2 regions of the Streptomyces sp. BL1 genome follow, and region 2 is predicted to be linked to the other one. Evidence: predicted binding sites of a transcription regulator. Region 2 holds the regulator's gene; the other holds the start of a gene.
The links. Region 2 encodes HspR, which represses chaperone genes until heat shock. Its sites were predicted from a motif close to TTGAGNNNNNNNNNCTCAA; they were not measured.
Positions count from the first base shown of each region.

Region 1: lon (endopeptidase La) is a predicted target of HspR. The motif match lies at 3,766-3,784, and genes of this name have one in related genera.

Region 1 is NZ_JBXYWZ010000002.1:2,908,839-2,916,558, reverse strand. Features, by position in the region: gene AC3AGO_RS12755 (multifunctional oxoglutarate decarboxylase/oxoglutarate dehydrogenase thiamine pyrophosphate-binding subunit/dihydrolipoyllysine-residue succinyltransferase subunit) at 1-724, opposite strand, end outside; gene AC3AGO_RS12750 (HAMP domain-containing sensor histidine kinase) at 972-2,114, opposite strand; gene AC3AGO_RS12745 (response regulator transcription factor) at 2,101-2,886, opposite strand; gene AC3AGO_RS12740 (spermidine synthase family protein) at 2,976-3,656, opposite strand; gene lon (endopeptidase La) at 3,807-6,212, shown strand; gene AC3AGO_RS12730 (lysozyme) at 6,423-7,286, opposite strand; gene AC3AGO_RS12725 (MarR family winged helix-turn-helix transcriptional regulator) at 7,499-7,720, shown strand, end outside.
Region 2 is NZ_JBXYWZ010000002.1:4,105,624-4,113,343, reverse strand. Features, by position in the region: gene clpB (ATP-dependent chaperone ClpB) at 1-2,033, opposite strand, end outside; gene AC3AGO_RS18145 (pyridoxamine 5'-phosphate oxidase family protein) at 2,142-2,573, shown strand; gene AC3AGO_RS18140 (heat shock protein transcriptional repressor HspR) at 2,659-3,114, opposite strand; gene dnaJ (molecular chaperone DnaJ) at 3,168-4,373, opposite strand; gene grpE (nucleotide exchange factor GrpE) at 4,419-5,117, opposite strand; gene dnaK (molecular chaperone DnaK) at 5,114-6,985, opposite strand; gene AC3AGO_RS18120 ((Fe-S)-binding protein) at 7,311-7,720, shown strand, end outside.

The sequences.
Region 1 (7,720 bases), 1.2 Mb from region 2:
TCGCCTTCATCGCCTGCACCATGGCGTAGCCGATGAGGTGGGTGAAGGAGACCTTCCCGCCCCGGGCGCGCTTCAGGTGGTTGTTGATGACGATGCGGTTGTCGAACAGCAGCTTCACCGGGACGGCGCGCACGGACGTGGCCGTGGGCAGGTCGCGGGAGGCGTTCATGTTCTTGGCGACGGCGCCGGCGGGGCCGCGCAGCGGCACGTACTCCGGGCCTGCCGGCTTCTCGGACTCCTCGTCCTTCGCCTGCGGGGCGGCCTTCGCCTCGGCCTTCGCGGGCGCGGCGGCGGCGGGCTTCGCCTGGGCCGGAGCGCTGCTCGCGGGCCGGGCCTCGGCGGCGGGCGCCTCGGCCGGCGCCTTCGGCGCGGACGCGGCGGGCTTCGCCGGAGCCGGCGCGCCCTCGGCGGCCGGGGCCTTCGCGGCGCCGGAACCGGCGGGCGGGGCGGCCGCGGTGGACGGGGCCTGCGCCTCAGCGCCGGCCGCCCCCGCGGTGGCCGAGCCGTCCGCGGCGGACGTCCCTGGTGATGCCTGGGTACTCCCTGGCTTGTAGTCGGCGAAGAAGTCCCACCAGGCTCGGTCTACCGAGTTCGGGTCCTGGAGGTACTGCTGGTAGATCTCATCAACAAGCCACTCGTTGGGACCGAACACAGACGCAGGGTCCTTGCCCTGCCCGTCCTGATCGGTCGAGACGCTCGAGCTGTTGGGGGACTGTGACGACACGGCGGCAACCGCCCTCTTCCGCTTCCTTAGGTGGTGGACAGCGGGAATAAAGGCTACGCCTCTCTCGGCGTTTGGTGCAGTCCGCATGGGCCTTCGTCGCGCACGTCACATCAGAAAGGCAGTTTCGGCGCAGGATTTGGCGGGAAACACACAACGTTTTGCAGCGATCGGGAACCGCATACCCGACTCTGCGCGTCCTATGCCCCCGCACGTCGCTGATCTGCGGCGACTCTCGCCACCCCGCGCGTCAACTTCGCGATTCACGCAAACCCGGAAGTGTGACCCTGATCCGGCACCCACGGGGAGATTCAGCCACCCGGATCGAGCCGCCGTGCAGATCGACCGCCCAGCGCGCGATCGCCAGACCCAGCCCCGTACCGCCGTCGCCGGTGCCCTGCCCGCCGGCCCGCTGCGCCCCGGTGCCCATGCCCGCGTTCTTCGTACGGTTGAACCGCTCGAAGACGGTGGCCCGTTCGGCCTCGGGTATCCCCGCGCCCTCGTCCAGGACCTCGACCTCCAGGCTCTCCTCGCCGCCGCCGCGCCGGGCGCGCACTGTCACGCGCCCGTGCGCCGGACTGTGCTTGACCGCGTTGTCGATGAGGTTGGCCACGACCTGGTGCAGGCGTTCCGCGTCGGCGTGCGCGGTCAGTTCGGGCGGCGACACGTCCAGATGCAGATGGACGTCGGTGCGTGCGTGCCCGGACCCCTTGCTCATGTTGGCCTCCTTGAGCACGCCCGCGAGGTACGGCCACACCTCGAACCGGCGTGCGTGCAGCGGCACCACACCGTTGTCGAGACGGGAGAGGTCGAGGAGGTGGTCGACGAGCCGGCCCAGCCGTTCGGTCTGCGCGAGCGCCGTCCGCATCGTCTCCGGGTCCGCTTCCGAGACCCCGTCGACCACGTTCTCCAGTACGGCGCGGAGCGCGGCGATCGGGGTGCGCAGCTCGTGCGAGACGTTCGCGACCAGCTCCTTGCGGTGCTGGTCGACGGACTCCAGATCGGCGGCCATCTTGTTGAACGTCTCGGCCAGCTCGCCGAATTCGTCCCGCCGCACCTGCTCCACGCGGCGCGAGTAGTCGCCGTCGGCCATCGCCCGTGCCGCGTCCGTCATCTCGTCCAGCGGCGCGGTCAGCGACTGCGCCACGAACTGGGTGATCAGCAGCGAGGCGATGATCGAGAAGATGGTGATCACGCGCAGTTCGGTCGCCGAGTGCACCGCGAACAGCGCGAGCAGCGTGGTGATCACGACGGACGCGATCACCAGCGCTCCCAGCGCCGCCTTCACGGAACGGTACGGATCCAGCGGCCGCAGGGCCTCCCACAGCCGGGCCCGGGCGCGGCTCTCCCACAGCCGCGTCCAGGCCCGGCTGACCGGCTCAGGAACTCTCACCGGCCGGCGCCGCGGGGGCGGGAGTCTCGAGGGCGTACCCGACGCCGTGCACCGTACGGATGCGGTCGGCGCCGATCTTCCGGCGGAGGGCCTTGATGTGGCTGTCGACGGTCCGCGTACCGGAGGCGTCGGCCCAGTCCCACACCTCGGCGAGCAGCTGCTCGCGCGAGAGCACCGCACGGGGCGAGTGCGCGAGGCAGACCAGCAGGTCGAACTCGGTGGGGGTCAGATGGACGTCCTCGCCGGTGACCCGCACCCGGCGCTGCGCGTGGTCGATCTCCAGCTCGCCGAGCCGGAGGATGCCGCTGCGCGGCGTGTGCGCCGCGAGCGTCGCCCGCTCGACGCGGCGCAGCAGCACGTGCACCCGCGCCGCCACCTCGCGCATCGAGAACGGCTTGGTCATGTAGTCGTCCGCGCCGACCCCGAGGCCGACGAGCATGTCGGTCTCGTCGTCCCGCGCGGTCAGCATCAGGACGGGTACGGGGCGCTGCGCCTGCACCCGCCGGCACACCTCCAGCCCGTCGAAGCCCGGCAGCATCACGTCGAGGACGATGAGGTCCGGCTGCCACGCCTCGGCGGTGTCCACGGCGGCGGGGCCGTCGCCGGCCGTCTGCACCTGGAATCCCTCGGCGCGCAGTCGCATCGCTATGGCGTCGACGATGGTCGGGTCGTCCTCGACGACGAGGATGCGGCGTTGTGCGCCAGGAGTCGTCGCGGCGGCAGCGCTGTTGGCGTGTGTGCCTTGTGTCGGTGTTGTGGTGTTCTGGTCCATTCGGCCCCGCCCCTGCGTTCGCCCCGCGGTTCGTGTGACTGGTTCGTGTGCGTGCTGGCAGCAGCGTAAGGGCCGTGTGTGGGCTGCGGCTATGCCGGTTTGGTTGCGAAGTGAACCACGTCGGGGACGCCTCGGACGACGGGGATCTCTTCGGTGCGGACCCTGCTGAATCCGGCATTCCACAATGTTTCCTCGAATGTCGAGGAGGGCTGCGCGGACCAGACGGCCAGCACCCCGCCCGGCGTCAGCCGCTCGCGGCAGGCGGCGAGTCCGGCGGGGGAGTAGAGGGTGCCGTTCTCGTCGCCGACTGTCCAGTCCGGACCGTTGTCGATGTCCAGGCAGATCGCGTCGAAGGGGACGCCGGATTCCTTCACGAGTGCGACGAGGTCGGTGTGCAGCACCTCCGTACGCGGGTCGCGCAGCGCGTCGGCCGTCACGGTGGACAGCGGGCCGCCGTCCCGGTGCCAGTCGATGACCGCGTCCTCCCGCTCGACGACCGCGATGCGTCCCCAGCGCGGCTCCGCCGCCGCCTCCGCCAGCGAGAAGCCCACGCCCAGGCCGCCGATGAGCAGCGCCGGCGATTCCCGCGGGCCGAGCTCGCGCAGCGCGGCCCGGACCAGGAGGCGTTCGGAGCGGCCGTCGGAGGTGTCCATGAGAAAGCAGCCGTTGGCGATGATCTGCAGACGTTCGCCGTGCCGCCGCAGCGCGACCTCTCCGTACGGTCCTTCGCGGCGGTCCAGCGTGACGGGTTCGGTGGACGGGTCAGGCATGCGCACATCCTGGCGTTCCAGGGGAGGCCGGTGCCAGCCGATTGCGGGCGCCTGATCGCCCACAGCGAACGCGTGCTCTCCGCAGGAACATCCGGACCCCTCGCATGCATTGAGTGGGCATAGCTCAACTTGCCTGCCGAGGGAGAGATCATGGCTTCGACGTCCACAACGCTCACCCTGCCCGTGCTGCCGCTCGGTGACGAGATCGTGCTGCCGGGGATGGTGGTGCCGCTGGATCTGTCCGACAACGAGGTGCGTGCGGCCGTGGAGGCCGCGCAAGCCGCCGTACAGAAGGGGGACAAGCCGCAGGTGCTGCTTGTTCCTCGGGTGGACGGGAATTACGCGGGCATCGGCGTGCTCGGCCGGGTGGAGCAGGTCGGCAGGCTCGCCGACGGCGACCCCGGCGCGCTGATCCGCGGTCTGCGCCGCATCCGCATCGGCGCCGGTACGACAGGACCGGGTGCCGCCCTGTGGGTGGAGGGCACCGAGGCCGAGGAGGCGGGACCCGATCCCGTACCCGGCCAGGTGGCCGAACAGATGAAGGAGTACAAGGCCCTCGCGACCGACTGGCTGCGCAAGCGCGGCGCCTGGCAGGTCGTGGACCGTGTGCAGCAGCTCGACGACGTCGGGCAGCTCGCGGACAACGCCGGATACTCGCCGTTCCTGTCCACCGAGCAGAAGGTCACGCTGCTGGAGACCACCGACCCGGTCGAGCGGCTGCGCTTCGCCACCGAGTCGCTGCGCGAGCACCTCGCCGAGCAGGACGTGGCCGAGTCCATCGCGAAGGACGTCCAGGAGGGCGTCGACAAGCAGCAGCGCGAGTTCCTGCTGCGGCGCCAGCTCGACGCCGTGCGCAAGGAACTGTCCGAGCTGAACGGCGACCCCGAGGACGAGAACGAGGACTACCGCGCCCGCGTCGAGGCCGCCGACCTGCCCGCCGACGTGAAGAAGGCGGCGCTCAAGGAGGTCGACAAGCTGGAGCGGTCCAGCGACCAGTCCCCCGAGGGCAGCTGGATCCGCACCTGGCTGGACACCGTCCTGGAGCTGCCCTGGAACGAGCGGACCGAGGACGCGTACGACATCGCCGGCGCCCAGCGGGTGCTGGACGAGGACCACGCGGGGCTGACCGACGTGAAGGAGCGCATCACCGAGTACCTCGCGGTGCGCAAGCGCCGTGACGAGCGCGGCCTGGGCGTCGTCGGCGGCCGTCGCGGCGGCGCCGTGCTGGCCCTGGTCGGCCCGCCCGGCGTCGGCAAGACCTCGCTCGGCGAGTCCGTCGCGCGGTCCATGGGACGGAAGTTCGTACGGGTCGCGCTCGGCGGTGTACGGGACGAGGCCGAGATCCGCGGCCACCGGCGTACGTACGTGGGCGCGCTGCCCGGACGCATCGTGCGGGCCATCAAGGAAGCGGGCTCGATGAACCCGGTGGTGCTGCTGGACGAGGTCGACAAGGTCGGCTCCGACTTCCGCGGCGACCCGGCGGCCGCGCTGCTGGAGGTCCTCGACCCGGCGCAGAACCACACCTTCCGCGACCACTACCTGGAGGTCGAACTCGACCTCTCCGACGTGGTGTTCCTGGCCACCGCCAACGTGCTGGAGGCCATCCCGGAGGCGCTGCTCGACCGGATGGAGGTCGTACAGCTCGACGGCTACACCGAGGACGACAAGGTCACCATCGCCCGGGACCACCTGCTGCCGCGGCAGCTGGAGCGGGCCGGTCTGAACGGCGACGAGGTCGGCATCGACGACGGGGCGCTGCGCAGGCTCGCGGGCGAGTACACCCGGGAGGCGGGCGTACGGAACCTGGAGCGGGCCGTGTCGCGGGTGCTGCGCAAGGTCGCGGCGAAGAACGAACTGGGCGAACTCACCCTGCCGTTCACCGTCGGCGCGGACGGGCTGCGCGAGCTGATCGGGCGGCCGCACCACACGCCCGAGTCCGCACAGGACCCGTCCGAGCGGCGCACCGCCGTGCCGGGCGTGGCCACCGGGCTCGCCGTGACCGGCGCGGGCGGCGACGTCCTCTTCGTCGAGGCCTCCCTGGCCGACCCGGAGACGGGTGCCTCCGGCCTCACCCTGACCGGACAGCTGGGCGACGTGATGAAGGAGTCGGCGCACATCGCCCTCTCGTACCTGCGCTCGCGCGGGGCCGAGGCGGAGCTGCCCGTCGGCGACCTGAAGGAGCGCGGCATCCACCTGCACGTGCCGGCGGGCGCCGTGCCCAAGGACGGGCCGAGCGCGGGCGTCACCATGACGACGGCGCTGGCGTCCCTGCTGAGCGGCCGTCAGGTGCGGCCCGACGTGGCGATGACCGGTGAGGTGTCGCTGACCGGGCGGGTGCTGCCGATCGGCGGGGTGAAGCAGAAGCTGCTCGCCGCACACCGCGCGGGCATCACCACCGTGGTGATCCCGAAGCGCAACGAGCCGGATCTGGACGACGTGCCGCAGGAGGTGCTCGACGGTCTCGACGTGCACCCCGTCGCGGACGTCCGCCAGGTGCTCGACCTGGCGCTGACCCCGGGGCGTTCGGCGGACCGTGAGGTCGCCGTGGCGGCCTGACGCGGCCTGGCCGGCCCGGCTGGGTGACGGTGTGCCGGCGTGAGACTCCGGCCGCGCGGTGACGGGTGCGGCCGGACAGCGGACGGGCGGTCCCTTCGGGGGCCGCCCGTCTCGTGTGCCGCCGTGTGCCCCGCGGCTTTGTGGGGCGGGTGCGGTTCCGCCGGGGTTCGCGCAGTTCCCCGCGCCCCTTGTCCGCGCCCCTGGTCGGGGTCAGCCGTTGGCCATCGCCTGGAGGCGGTCGTACGCGCCGTTGAAGACGTTGTGGTCACCGACGATCGGCCCCGACGAGGTGTACTGCCAGAACGTGTGGAAGCCCCAGCCGGCCGGGAGCGTGCCGGGGGAGGAGGCGTAGCGGGCGATCCACAGCGGATTGGCGCCGAAGCCCGCGTTGTTGCCGGTGCACTGCGTCCACCAGTTGGTGGTCGTGTAGATGACGGCGTCCCGTCCCGTGCGCGCCTTGTACGTGTTCACGAAGTCGCGGATCCAACTGACCATCGCGCTCTGGGACTTGCCGTAGCAGGTCGCGCCGTACGGGTTGTACTCGATGTCGAGCACGCCCGGCAGCGTCTTGCCGTCCCGGCTCCAGCCACCGCCGTTGTCGACGAAGAAGTTGGCCTGTGCCGCTCCGCTGGAGTTGCCCGGCAGGGCGAAGTGGTACGCGCCGCGGATCATCCCGGCGCTGTAGGAGCCGTTGTACTGCTGGCCGAAGTACGGGTTCTTGTAGCTCGTCCCTTCGGTGGCTTTCGCGTACGCCCACTTGACGCCGCTGTTCCACAGGGACGCCCAGTTGACGTTCCCCTGGTGGCTGCTCACGTCCACGCCCTCGACGGTCGCCGCGAGCGAGGGCGGCGGGGTGCCGTCCGTCGGGTCGCCCTCGTGCTGCTGCACGCCGGCGCCCATCCAGGCCTGGCCCGGACGGATCTTCCCGCCGCCGGGGACATCGCCCGTCGCGGCCGACGACGTGCCCGGCAGGGCGAGGGTGAGTGCGAGCGGCAGGGCGAGTGCCGCGAGCAGGAGCCGCGCGGTGCGTCTGGCGCGTCTGCCGCCGGTGGTACGTGATCCGTTGCTGGACATCGCTGCCTCCGAGTACCTCTGTGGGATGGAGAGGGGGCGGTGGAACGGATGCGCTGTGCCGTGCGGGGAGTGCCCGGGTGCGGGCACCGCAGCGGAAACGTACGCGCGTAGATGGGGAGGCGGAAGAGGGGCTGCGTGCCGCCGGTGGTCCAGTCCTGCGAAATACTGGGGAGGGCTGCGACGATCGTGGCCGACCGGCGGAAACTTTCTTCATGGGAATCGGTGTGGACGACGGCAACCCGGATGACAACAGCCCCGAGTACCTCGACTTGGAGCGCGAACTGGCGGTCTTCCTGCGCCGTGCCCGCGCGAGCTCGGGCGAGCTGGCCCGGGAGGTGCACCCGGACCTGGAGCCCGCCGCGTACGGCCTGCTGGTGCGGCTGGAGGACGCGGGCCCGCAGCGGGCCACCGATCTGGCCGGCTACTTCGGCGTC
Region 2 (7,720 bases):
CGCCGCCGCACCGCCTCGGTGAGCTGGCCGCCCTCCTCGTACCCGACGTAGCCGGGCGGGGCGCCGACCAGCCGCGCGACGCTGTGCTTCTCGCTGTACTCGCTCATGTCGATGCGGACCATCGCCCGCTCGTCGTCGAAGAGGAAGTCCGCGAGGGACTTGGCCAGTTCGGTCTTGCCGACACCGGTCGGGCCGAGGAAGAGGAACGAGCCCGTGGGCCGGTCCGGGTCGGCGATACCGGCCCGGGTGCGGCGTACGGCGTCGGAGACCGCGCGGACGGCCTGCGACTGGCCGATCAGCCGCCTGCCCAGCTCGTCCTCCATGCGCAGCAGCTTCTGCGTCTCGCCCTCCAGCAGCCGGCCCGCCGGGATGCCCGTCCACGAGGCGACGACGTCGGCGATGTCGTCCGCGCCGACCTCGTCCTTGACCATCGTGTCCTTGGCGGTGCCCTCGGACGCGGCGGCCTCCTCGGCGGCCGACGCCTCCTCCAGCTCCCGCTCCAGGGTGGGGATCTCGCCGTACAGCAGCTGCGAGGCGGCGGCGAAGTCGCCGTCCCGCTGGGAGCGTTCGGCCTGGCCGCGCAGCTCGTCGAGCTTCTCCTTCAGCTCGCCGACGCGGTTCAGCCCCTGCTTCTCCTTCTCCCAGCGGGCCGTGAGACCGCGCAGCTCCTCCTCGCGGTCGGCGAGTTCGCGGCGGAGCCGCTCCAGCCGCTGGACGGAACCGGGGTCGGTCTCGTTGGTGAGCGCCAGCTCCTCCATCTTCAACCGGTCCACCGAACGCTGGAGTTCGTCGATCTCGACCGGGGACGAGTCGATCTCCATCCGCAGCCGGGAAGCGGACTCGTCCACGAGGTCGATGGCCTTGTCCGGGAGGAACCGGGACGTGATGTACCGGTCGGAGAGCGCGGCGGCGGCCACCAGCGCGCCGTCGGAGATCTGCACCTTGTGGTGCGCCTCGTAACGGCTCTTCAGGCCGCGCAGGATCGCGATGGAGTCCTCGACGGTCGGCTCGGACACCAGCACCTGCTGGAAGCGGCGCTCCAGCGCGGCGTCCTTCTCGATCCGCTCGCGGTACTCGTCGAGGGTCGTCGCACCGACCATCCGCAGCTCGCCGCGGGCCAGCATCGGCTTGAGCATGTTGCCCGCGTCCATCGCGGAGTCGCCCCCGGCGCCCGCGCCGACGACGGTGTGCAGCTCGTCGATGAAGGTGATGACCTGCCCGTCGCTCTCCTTGATCTCGGAGAGCACGGTCTTCAGCCGCTCCTCGAACTCGCCGCGGTACTTCGCCCCGGCCACCATGGCGCCCAGGTCCAGCGCGACGAGCCGCTTGTTCCGCAGGGACTCGGGCACGTCGCCCTTCACGATGCGCTGGGCCAGCCCCTCGACGACGGCGGTCTTGCCGACGCCGGGCTCGCCGATCAGCACCGGGTTGTTCTTCGTACGCCGGGAGAGCACCTGCACGACGCGGCGGATCTCCTGGTCGCGCCCGATCACCGGGTCCAGCCGGCCCTCGCGGGCCGAGGCGGTGAGGTCGGTGCCGAACTTCTCCAGCGCCTTGTACGTGCCCTCCGGGTCGGCGTTCGTGACGCGCTTGCTGCCGCGCGACTCCTGGAAGGCGTCCAGCAGCTTCTTGTCGGAGGCGCCCTGCTCGGAGAGCACCCTGCCGGACTCGCCGCCCTTGGCCGCGATGCCGATCAGCAGGTGCTCGGTGGACACATAGGCGTCGCCGAGCTCCTTGGCGCGCTGGCTCGCGTCCGCGATGACGGCCAGCAGCTCACGGTCGGGCTGCGGCTTCGCGACGGTCGAGCCCTGCACCTTGGGGAGGGCGGCCAGCTGCCGCTCGGCGCCGGAGCGCAGCGCGGCCTGGTCGGCGCCGACCTCGACGATCAGATCCTGGATGTTCTCGTTGTCCTCGCCCTCCAGCAGGGCGAGAAGCAGATGGGCCGGGGTGATGTCCGGGTGCCCGTCCCCGATGGCGCGGTCGTTGGCCGCGCTGATCGCGTCCCGGCTCTTGTTGGTCAGCTCGGCGTCCACTGTCGTGCGCTCCTCCTATGTCGTTGTCCGCACTACCCTCTGACTGCTTCAGCATCCATCAAGTTGAGTCTATTCCACTCAACTCTGTAGGGGCTACATTCGTTCCCCATGACCACCTCCGAACCGGCCACCGCGGCCACCGCCCCCGGACCCGCCTTCACGGAGTTCTGGCGCGCGAAGCACTACGCGACCCTCACCACCATCCGACCGAACGGCACCCCGCACGTGGTGCCCGTCAGCGTCACGTACGAACCGGAGACCGGCACCGCGCGGGTGATCGCGAGCCGCGGCAGCCGCAAGGTCCGCAACATCCTCGCCGCCGGCGACAACGGCATGCGGGTCGCGCTCTGCCAGGTCGAGGGCCACCACTGGGCCACCCTGGAGGGCCGGGCCCGCATCCGTACGGACGCGGAGGACGTGGCCGACGCGGAGCGCCGCTTCGAGGAGCGCTACGGCCGTACGCCCCGCCCCAACCCGGAACGGGTCCTGGTGCACATCGCCGTGGACCGCACCATGAGCAGCAGCGCCCTGCGCGGCTGACGGCCGGCACACCGGACACGGAAGCCCCCGCCGTACGCCGTACGGAGGGGGCTTCGTCGCGCGTCGGCGGCGCACCGCCGCGCCGTCAGTCCCGGCGCTTCTTGGGCCGCCAGACCACCAGCGCGCTGGACTGCTGCACATCCTGATAGGGCACCAGATCGCGGCGGTACGACTGGTGCACCTGCGCCTCGCGCTGCTGCATCGCCGCCGCCGCGCCCTCCACCGCCTGCTGGAGCTCGGCGACCCGCGACTGGAGCGCGGTGACCTGGTTCTCCAGCTCGATGATGCGCTTGATGCCGGCCAGGTTGATGCCCTCGTCCTGGCTCAACTGCTGGACCTGGCGCAGGAGTTCGATGTCCCGCGCCGAATAGCGCCGGCCACGCCCGGCCGTGCGGTCGGGAGAGACCAGGCCGAGCCGGTCGTACTGGCGCAGGGTCTGCGGGTGCAGACCGGAGAGCTGAGCGGCCACCGAGATGACGTAGACAGGCGTCTCCTCGGTCAGCTCATACGGGTTGTGCCTGCGTCCGCCTCGGCCATTCACCTTCAGTCTCCCTTCGCGGCCATGACCGGTTCTCTACGCCTGGGGGTCCGGGCTCAGTCTCCCTTCGCGGCCTCGAACAGCGCCGCGCGGAGATCCTCCTCGCCCGCTGTCGCGTCGCGGTAGGACTCCAGCGTGTCCTTCGCCTTGTCCGTCAGGTCCTTCGGCACCGACACCTCGATGGTGACCAGCAGGTCTCCCCGGGTGCCGTCCTTGCGCGCCGCGCCCTTGCCGCGTGCCCGCATGGTGCGGCCGCTCGGCGTGCCGGGCGGCAGCTTGAGGGTGACGGGGGGCCCGCCGAGCGTGGGCACCTTTATCTCACCGCCGAGCGCCGCCTCCGGGAAGGAGACGGGCACGGTGACGGTGAGGTTGTCGCCCTTGCGCCCGAACACCGGGTGCTCGTCGACGTTCACCACGACGTAGAGATCTCCGTTCGGACCGCCGCGCTCCCCCGGGGCGCCCTTGCCGCGCAGCCGGATCCGCTGCCCGTCGGAGACCCCGGCGGGAATGCGGACCTGCATGGTGCGCGAACTCGTCGCCCTGCCCGACCCCTTGCAGGTGTCGCAGGGAGTCTCGGCGATCAGACCGCGGCCCTTGCAGTCCCGGCACGGGTCGGTCAGCGAGAAGCCGCCGCCCGTCCCGCGCGAGACCTGCCCGGTGCCGACACAGGTGGGGCACACCCGGGGCGTGCCGTTCTTGTCGCCGGTGCCCGAACACGCCTTGCACGCCGCCGAGGAGGACATCCGGAGCGGGACCGTGGCCCCGTCCACCGCCTCGGTGAAGCTCAGCGTCACCTCGGACTCGACGTCCTGACCGCGCCGCGGCTGCGTACGGGTGCCGGCGCCGCCGCGGTTGAACAGCCCGCCGAACACGTCGCCGAGCCCGCCGCCGAAGCCGCCGGCACCGCCCGCGCCGGCGGGGCCGCCGGCCCCGCCGGGCTGGGTTCCGCCGAACAGGTCGCCCAAGTCGAAGTTGAAGCTGCCGCCGCCGGGTCCCCCGGCACCGCCGGGACGGTAGCCGCCGTTGCCGAAGAGCGAGCGGGCCTCGTCGTACTCCTTGCGCCGCTTGGCGTCGCCGAGCACGTCGTACGCCTCGGACGCGTCCTTGAAACGCTCCTCGGCCTTCGGGTCACCGCGGTTGGCGTCCGGATGGTTCTCGCGGGCGAGCTTCCGGTACGCCTTCTTGATCTCGGCCTCGGTGGCGTCCTTGGGGACGCCGAGGACCTTGTAGTAGTCCTTCTCGATGAAGTCCTTGGTGCTCATCCCCGACGTCCCTCCTCCCGTATACCGAACTTCCCGGCGTGGGCGTCAGCCCTCGTCCGGGCCACCGGTCTCCTCGTCTTCAGCACTGTCCCCGTCCTGCGCCGCACCCGCGGGACCCGACGCGCCGGGCTGCGGCTCGGCGACGCCGACCCGCGCGGGGCGGATCGTACGCTCGCCGATCCGGTACCCGGGCTGAAGGATCTGCACGCACGTGGTCTCGGTGACCTCGGGCGAGTACGAGTGCATCAGCGCCTCGTGCACGGTCGGGTCGAAGGGCTCGCCCTCCTTGCCGAACTGCATCAGGCCCATCTTCGCCGCGACCATCTCCAGCGACTCCGCCACCGACTTGAAGCCGCCGACGAGTTCGCCGTGGTCCCGGGCGCGACCGATGTCGTCGAGCACCGGCAGGAGTTCCGTCAGCAGATTCGCGACGGCGGTCTCCTTGACCGCGGCACGGTCCCGCTCGACACGGCGGCGGTAGTTCTGGAACTCCGCCTGCAGCCGCTGCAGATCCTGGGTGCGCTCATGGAGCGCCGTCCGGGTCTGGTCGAGCTGCGCCACGAGCGAGGCGTCCTGTGCGTCCGGCATGTCCTGCAGGGTCTCGTCCCCGGCCGGGGCCGCCGGCCCGCCCGCCGCCTCGTCGGCGGGGGCGGAGCCGGCGGCCTGCGCCGCAGCGTCCTCGGGCTGTACGGCGTCGGCGGGGACGTCGGACTCCTTGGGGGAGCCCGGGGTCTCCTCCGTCACGCTGCACCGTCCTTCGGCTTCTGCTGGTCGTCGTCCACGATCTCGGCGTCGACGACGTCGTCGTCCTGGCCCTCGGCCTTGGCCTCGCCGGCACCGGCCTGGGCACCCTCGGCGCCGTCGCCGGCCTGGGCGGCCTGCGCGTCGGCGTACATGGCCTGGCCCAGCTTCTGGCTGGTGGCCGCGACCTTCTCGCTGGCCTCGCGGATCGCCGCGGTGTCCTCGCCCTTCAGCTTCTCCTTGAGGTCGCCGACGGCGGTCTCCACCTCGGTCTTGACCTCGGCCTCGACCTTGTCCGCGTTGTCCTCGAGGAACTTCTCGGTCGTGTAGACGAGCTGCTCGGCCTGGTTCCGCGTCTCGGCCGACTCACGGCGCTTGGCGTCCTCGTCGGCGTACTGCTCGGCCTCGCGCATCATGCGCTCGATGTCGTCCTTCGGCAGGCTGGACCCGCCGGTGACCTGCATCTTCTGTTCCTTGCCGGTGCCGAGGTCCTTCGCCGACACGTGCATGATGCCGTTCGCGTCGATGTCGAAGGTGACCTCGATCTGCGGGACGTTCCGCGGGGCCGGGGGGAGGCCGGTCAGCTCGAACATGCCGAGCTTCTTGTTGTACGCCGCGATCTCGCGCTCGCCCTGGAAGACCTGGATCTGCACCGACGGCTGGTTGTCCTCGGCCGTGGTGAAGGTCTCCGAACGCTTCGTCGGAATCGTGGTGTTGCGCTCGATGAGCTTGGTCATGATGCCGCCCTTGGTCTCGATACCGAGGGACAGCGGGGTGACGTCCAGCAGCAGGACGTCCTTGACCTCACCCTTGAGCACACCGGCCTGCAGGCTGGCGCCGATGGCGACGACCTCGTCCGGGTTGACGCCCTTGTTGGCGTCCTTGCCGCCGGTCAGGTCCTTGACCATGTCGGCGACGGCCGGCATACGGGTCGAACCGCCGACGAGCACCACGTGGTCGATCTCGGACAGCTGGATGCCGGCGTCCTTGATGACGTTGTTGAACGGCGTCTTGCACCGCTCCAGCAGGTCCGAGGTCAGCTGCTGGAACTGAGAGCGCGTCAGCTTCTCGTCCAGGTGCAGCGGGCCCTCGGAGGAGGCCGTGATGTAGGGCAGGTTGATCGTGGTCTCGGAGGACGAGGACAGCTCGATCTTCGCCTTCTCCGCGGCCTCGCGGAGACGCTGGAGCGCCATCTTGTCCTTGGACAGGTCCACGCCGTGCCCGGAGTTGAACTGCTTGACCAGGTGGTCGACGATCCGCTGGTCCCAGTCGTCACCGCCGAGGTGGTTGTCACCGTTGGTGGCCTTCACCTCGACGACGCCGTCGCCGATCTCCAGCAGCGAGACGTCGAACGTACCGCCACCGAGGTCGAAGACCAGGATGGTCTGGTCTTCCTTCTCCAGGCCGTACGCGAGGGCCGCGGCAGTGGGCTCGTTGACGATGCGCAGGACGTTGAGGCCCGCGATCTCGCCGGCCTCCTTGGTGGCCTGCCGCTCCGCGTCGTTGAAGTACGCCGGGACGGTCACGACGGCGTCGGTGACCTTGTCGCCCAGGTAGGACTCCGCGTCGCGCTTCAGCTTCTGCAGGATGAAGGCGCTCATCTGCTGCGGGTTGAAGTCCTTGCCGTCCAGGTCGATCTTCCAGTCGGTGCCCATGTGGCGCTTGACCGACCGGACCGTCCTGTCCACGTTCGTGACAGCCTGGCGCTTGGCGACCTCGCCGACCAGCACCTCGCCGTTCTTCGCGAAGGCGACAACGGACGGCGTGGTCCTGGCGCCCTCCGCGTTCGCGATGACGGTGGGCTCACCGCCTTCGAGCACACTGACGACGGAGTTCGTCGTACCCAGGTCGATGCCGACCGCACGTGCCATTTCGTGTTCCTCCAGCTGATGTCTTGAGTGAAGCTGACTCAAGAGTGCACGACGGATCCCCTGGCGTCAACGGACCTTAGTCCCCCCGACTCAACTCTTATGCGCACGAGCACTGTTTTCGCAGGTCGGATAGGGTCCGGAGAAGTCTGGACGGGGTGATCGCTGAGGGTGGCCTCAGCGACGCAAATCACCGCCGCGTCGACTACAGCGCGCCCGCGAGAATGGGTAACCTCGTACAGACTGGATAAGTTACTGCTTAGTAAGAGCAAGCCACGGGCGGACGCGACCGCCCGGGCGAGCTGTCCCGCAGGTCCGAGGAGCCGACATGCAACTCGCCGCGATCGTCGTCACGCTGGTGCTCACCGCGGTCGGCGTTGCGCTATTCGCCCGCGCCATCGCGCAGATCTACCGCTTCGTGAAGCTCGGTCAGCCGATCCCCGCGGGTTCGCGGACCGACAGCCCGAAGCAGCGCACCGCCACACTGATCAAGGAATTCCTCGGTCACTCCCGGATGAACCGCTGGGGTGTGGTGGGCGTCGCGCACTGGTTCGTGGCGATCGGCTTCCTGACCCTGCCGCCCACGATCATCAACGCGTACGGGCAGCTCTTCCAGGCCGACTGGACGCTCCCGGTCATCGGCGGCTTCCTGCCGTACGAGATGTACATCGACTTCATCGGCGTCGCGACGACCGTCGGCATCGCGGTGCTGATGGTGATCCGGCTGCTGAACCTGCC